Regions from separate parts of the Acinetobacter sp. CY17 genome, predicted to be linked through region 1. Evidence: riboswitches for the same ligand, from Rfam matches in the RefSeq annotation. Region 1 holds a riboswitch; the other holds the start of a gene.
What was found. Region 1 has a riboswitch for thiamine pyrophosphate ahead of AC5YCI_RS12630 (FAD-dependent oxidoreductase). Riboswitches for the same ligand answer to the same signal wherever they lie in the genome.

Region 1 (3,136 bases):
ACTGACGGTAATGACATCAACATCCGCAGTTTGAATGGCGCGTAGAAGACAATCCGGGGAAGGATAACCGGCTGTGCCCAACAATAAACGTGATTTTAGCGTTGTACCATAAACCTGCATGTTAACCTCCTTGCATTGGTGCAAGGACTTCAATTTTTTGCCCAGCACATAATAAGGTGGTTGTATATTGGCTGCGTGGAACAAAGTTGCCATCAACCGCCGTGGCCACTGCGCTACCGTCAAACTGCTGTTCTTCAAGTAGTTGGCTTAAATTTTCACTGTGCGTGTCGATTGGGTTACCATTTAAATAAATCTTCATACTGTGCTCCCTGCAAGTTGATGAATCAGTTGTTCGGCCAGCCATGGTGCACATAAAAACCCATGACGATGCATGCCGTTGACGTAAAAGGTCTGCTGTTGATAAGCAATTTTTGGAATATTGTCTGAGTAAGCTGGTCTTAACCCGACACCTGTTTCTACAATAGAAGCTTCTGCCAATGCAGGATGAATGCTATAAGCTGCACTGAGTAATTCCATCATGCTACGTGCTGTGATGGGCTGACGCGAATCGCTTTCAAGCATGCTTGCCCCTAGCATAAAGCGACCATGTGCGCGTGGCACTAAATAACAGGGAAAACGGGGATGTAATAAGCGAATGGGTCGGGAAAAATGTAACTCCGGCTGCTCTAAAATCAGCATTTCACCCCGTACTGCACGTAAGGGAATTTGATCTTGCGCATAAATACCACGGCAATCAATGATTCTGCCACTGGGCTGGCCAGCGTGGATGGCGACGCCTTGTTGAATTAAATTATTTTTGAGCTCAGCTAAGACCAAACGTGGATCTAAATGGGCTTCATCTTTAAAAAACAAGGCATGCTGTACATGTTCCAACTCAGGCTCCAGGCACTGTGGGTTCAGCCATTGATGCTGTGTCGTACGTGTGGCAAAACGTTGCAACTCGGCATGATCACGCTTATTTGCTAAGACCAAAGTGCCCTGTTGCACCACCTGTGTGCTATAGCGCTGCCACCAAGCAATCGCGTCAAAATCGTATAAAGCTTTAAAATGTGGTGCAGCTTCTGCCTCACAAAACGGTGCCAGCATACCACCGGCAAAATGTGAAGCCATGGCATGCGTATTTGAGCAAATCACTTCTAGCGATTCGCCGTGAGCATGTAAGGCTGTTGCCACACATAAGGCAGTGACGCCACTGCCCAAAATTGACCAGTGGCTCATATCAATAACTCAAGAAACATGTTGATCTCCGACAAGAGACCCATGCGACGTACAGGAAAAGACGGACTTGGCTTTAAAAGCACAGGCCGTATTAAGATGGTCTTCCTACGCCAGCATTAACTGGGTCAGGTTCAAAGGGTCGCTAGCTCAACTAGCCTCTCAGTCTCTATTGGAGACTCCCCTGCCTAAAAGTGTCTCTATTTAGTTAAATTTTAAGCAGCTTGTCAAGCAATCTGTAGGGCTAAAATGCGGCTATTTTTTGCTTAACAAAAAATAATGATTACTTACCCAAAGTATCTAAAAACACTGTTAGCTTAATTTCTAATATAAATTAAATAGATAGATAAGAATGACTTGTTTTAAAGCCTATGATATTCGGGGGAAACTAGACACAGAAATTACCCCTAAATTTGCTTATGCCTTGGGTCGCGCTTATGCAGAAATCTTTAAACCACGTTGTATTGCGGTGGGTGCAGATATTCGTTTAAGTAGCCCCATGCTCAAAACAGCCTTGATTCACGGCTTAAACGATGCAGGTGTCGACGTACTGGACTTAGGTTTAGCCGGTACCGAAGAAATCTACTTTGCGGCTTTTGCCTTGGATATTGATGGTGGCATTGAAATTACCGCCAGCCATAATCCGATTGAATATAATGGTATGAAATTGGTGGGCAAAGGCGCACGTCCTATTGGTATGGACACTGGATTAAAAGACATTCAAGCCTTTATTGAACAAGGCGTGTTTGCCTTTACGCAAGCACAGGGTCAAACCACAGCCTATGATATTTTACCTGCCTATACCGCCCATCTTATGGGCTATCTGGATCAACAGATTCGACCCTTAAAAATTGTCACCAATCCCGGACATGGCGCAGCTGGGCATGCGGTGGATGCTTTGGAACAATGTTTTAAAGCAGCACATCTTCCTATTGAACTGATTAAAATTCAGCATGAACCGGATGGTCGTTTTCCAACAGGCATTCCCAATCCAATGTTGATTGAAAATCGTCATGCGACAACAGCTGCGGTACTTGAACATCAAGCTGATTTTGGTGTGGCTTGGGATGGTGATTTTGATCGTTGCTTTTTATTTGACGAAAAAGGCCAGTTTATTGATGGATATTATTTGGTCGGCTTATTGGCAGAAGCATTTTTACAAAAACAAGCCCAGCAAAAGATTGTGCATGATCCACGTTTAATCTGGAATACATTGGATATTGTGGCGCGTTATCAAGGCATTGCAGTTCAGTCTAAATCTGGGCATGCCTATATGAAGCAGGTCATGCGTGAAGAAAATGCAGTTTATGGTGGCGAAATGAGTGCCCATCATTACTTCCGTGATTTTGGCTACTGTGACAGCGGTATGATCCCTTGGTTATTGGTGGTGAACTTATTGTCAGCCAAACAGCGTCCCTTATCTGAACTCACCCAAGCGATGCAGCAACGTTTTCCCTGCAGTGGTGAAATTAACTTTACTGTCAAAGATGCGCCAACGACGATTAATGCCTTGAAACAGTATTTCTCAGAGTATCAGCCTGATTTGGATAGCACAGATGGTTTAAGTTTTGATTTTAAAACATGGCGTTTTAATGTCAGAGCCTCAAATACCGAACCCTTACTCAGACTGAATATTGAAATCAATCAAGAGCAAGCAACTCAGCCTCTGGATTATTATGTGCAGCTCTTAAGCGAATTGATTGAGAGCACATCATAACATCACGCATGGCCTTCGCCATGCGTTGCTTTAGAACATTTGAATCGTTTGTATCAAACCGCGCGTTGAGGCATCTAAATGCGATAAGTCAGCATGTTCTCGGGTTAACACAGGCAATAACTCATTGGCTATTTCTTTGCCCTTTTCTACTCCCCATTGATCAAAAGGATTAATATTCCATAA
Region 2 (3,136 bases), on a different contig from region 1:
CTAAATGAAACATCATAGGCTTTCATGATCTCGCAGATTTCATCAAAATGGGTGTATAAAAAGTTTTCTTGATGATGTGCTAAACACCACTGTGCCATGATCGAACCACCACGTGAGACTATACCCGTTAAGCGATTGGCGGTTAACGGCACATAACGCAATAACACCCCTGCATGAATAGTAAAGTAATCTACGCCTTGTTCGGCTTGTTCAATTAGGGTGTCTTTAAAAATCTCCCATGTTAAATCTTCTGCCACACCATTAACCTTTTCTAAGGCTTGATAGATGGGTACAGTACCCACTGGCACAGGGGAATTGCGAATGATCCACTCGCGGGTTTCATGGATATTTTTACCCGTTGATAAATCCATGATGGTATCCGCGCCCCAACGGGTTGCCCATGTCATTTTAGCCACTTCATCGTGAATATTAGACCCCAGTGCTGAATTACCGATATTGGCGTTAATTTTGACTAAAAAATTACGCCCAATAATCATGGGTTCACATTCAGGGTGGTTAATATTGGCAGGAATAATGGCGCGTCCTGCGGCCACTTCTTGACGTACAAACTCAGGGGTAATTTCGGTTAAGTTTTTAGCACCAAAATTTTGTCCTGCATGTTGACGCAGATCTGTGCCTGCATGTTGGCGCTGATTTTCGCGAATGGCGATATATTCCATTTCTGGGGTAATGATGCCTTGTTTGGCATAGTGCATTTGGGTCACGTTATGACCAGACTTAGCACGGCGCGGCTTTTGTAGATGACGAAAGCGAATCTCAGCAGTGCTAATGTCACGTAAGCGTGCTTGACCAAAACGAGAGCTTAATTGCTCTAACACCTCGGTATCATGCCTTTGCTTAAGCCATGCCTCGCGTATATTGGGTAAGCCTTGGTTTAAGTCAATTTTAATGGTGGAGTCGGTATATGCTCCAGAAGTGTCATAAACCAAAAGTGGGGGATTATCTTCGCCACCTAAATTGGTTGGTGTGCTGCTGAGCTGAATTTCGCGCATCGGCACTTGAATATCAGGGCGTGAACCTTGGATATAGATTTTTTTAGAGGCAGGTAAGATACGGTGAAGGTCTTGAGCGTCTTGCTCATGTTGCGCAATGAGCGCGTCTTGAAGATTCGTTAATGGGTTCATGTCCATGATCCTTTGCAATATCAACGAATCAAGCACGACCAAAAACGTGGCAGATATATCCCAAAGATGGGGCATATCAAAAAGGCATAAGTTTTTAGTGGCTTGATTCCTACGCAGGTATTAACCTGATCAGGTTCAACGGTACTTTGGATTAAATGTAAAATTACATTGACCAAATCTCAGCGAGTCAGTTACTCGCGCTCCGTCAAGCGACTTGCAGTGTAACAGGACTAAAAAAACAACACTAATAGTGTTAATGTCTAAATACACACCGCATCTAAGAAACAATTTTTACCGCGCTGTAAATTTACTGGCACTAAATCCAGTTCATCTGTAAGTGCTGCAACAGCGGCTTGATGTTCTTGTTCCAAACTGCTGTGGCTCAGTTCAAAATCACGCTCAATAAAGTTTAAAAATTTCGTGGCTTGTGTGGCAAGAGTCGCATTTGATTGTCGGCTAATATATTGAATTGCCGCGAGACTCTGTGGGTCGATACTGTCAATCCCTTTATAACTATTGGAGACTTGATCACTTTGGGTGCCAGTAAATAACAACTGACTATAAGCGCGATATAAATACTGAGCGTCGTTTTTATAGCGACTATTTGGATAGCTGGCAAGATAGCTTTCCCAAAATAAAGCCCGCTCGGCCACAACCAAAGGCTCAACTTCTAGACTGTGTTGATTAAATAAAGGCTGACTATTTTGATTGGCTAAGGCTTGAATAAAGCTCTGTTCAGCTTCAGGTAAATACGGTGCAAAGATACGTGCTAAATACTGTGGACTGCGACGATAACCGACATAGCCATCGCTCAAAGTAATTAATTCAACGTAGGCTTGACCTTGATGCTTGACTAAATACTGGTCACGGACGCTCATTTGATCAAAATACTGTTGATGGAGTGTGGGATGTGTACCCGCACCATTTACATACTGCTCAAAAGCGTGTTGCTGGGCAGGTGTACGCTCAACCAGTAAAAAATTCTCGTACATATGTTGTGAAATGTCGAGTAAATCTAACTGTTGTTGAGTGGTCATAAGCGGCAGACAAACTTTGAGATTTTGATTAATTTCCTGTAACGCGAGCACTGTACGTTGATGATCTACCTGCTGCATATCTTGGGTTAGATTATCACATAGTGTATTGAGATCTTTTTCTGGTTTGGTGCTGTGAGCTAACGGTGCTGAGTCTGGAATTACGGGTTTTTCTGAAGGTTGGCAAGCGCTAAAGCTAAGTGCACACAACACTGGTAAGAATAACCTTGTGAAATAAGGTAAGGACAATGTTGTAAGCATAAGACCGCGACTGTTATCCAATGAATAGGCGTATTTTGCAATATATGTATATTCAGAGATGCTAGCAATATGTAGTATTCTGAGGCGATTTGGTTAATTATTAACACAAATCATAAGCTGCTGGCTCATTTTATGGAAAAGTTGTGTTTTTAAAAGCTAAGTTATGTAAAAAATACGCTAAAAATGTACCTAAATTCCCAATTGGGTTTGATGCTCAATCCCTAAATTTTTACGCTGTCTTTGTATGCTTGAGTAGGTCATATTCATGAAAAAACAACTTTTATTTCTTGCCAGCTTAATACTTGTTGCACCTAGCAGCTATGCTTTGGATTTAGTTGAAGCGTATCAGTTGGCACAAAAAAATGACCCCACTTGGCAAGCCAATCAATTGCAGTATCAAGTCGATCAACTTAATTTGGGTTTGGCGAAAGGTAATTTATTCCCAACAATTACCGTGAATGCCAATATCACCCGCAAAAGCCAAGATAATCAAAATAATAACCTAATTAATGTTCCTGGTTTTGAGAGTGAGAATTTAATGCCGAGTTCCTCAACAACTCGGCAAGCGCTAGTCACGGCTAAACAACCGCTGTTTCGTTGGGATGCGTGGCAAGGTTTAAAGCAAGTGAAAACTTCAATTTCCTTAAGTGAACTAACACTACGTCTACAACAGCAGCAGCATATTTTAAATACTGC

Region 2: it holds a riboswitch for thiamine pyrophosphate, as region 1 does, so the genes downstream of both, thiC (phosphomethylpyrimidine synthase ThiC) here and AC5YCI_RS12630 (FAD-dependent oxidoreductase) in region 1, are expected to answer to the same signal.

Annotation. Positions count from the first base shown of each region.
Region 1 is NZ_JCAKMX010000019.1:16,101-19,236, reverse strand. Features, by position in the region: gene AC5YCI_RS12640 (thiazole synthase) at 1-120, opposite strand, end outside; gene thiS (sulfur carrier protein ThiS) at 122-319, opposite strand; gene AC5YCI_RS12630 (FAD-dependent oxidoreductase) at 316-1,239, opposite strand; TPP riboswitch at 1,325-1,432, opposite strand; gene AC5YCI_RS12625 (phosphohexomutase domain-containing protein) at 1,589-2,953, shown strand; gene pgi (glucose-6-phosphate isomerase) at 2,984-3,136, opposite strand, start outside.
Region 2 is NZ_JCAKMX010000018.1:19,549-22,684, reverse strand. Features, by position in the region: gene thiC (phosphomethylpyrimidine synthase ThiC) at 1-1,145, opposite strand, end outside; TPP riboswitch at 1,235-1,360, opposite strand; gene AC5YCI_RS12235 (hypothetical protein) at 1,406-2,392, opposite strand; gene abuO (multidrug efflux outer membrane protein AbuO) at 2,706-3,136, shown strand, end outside.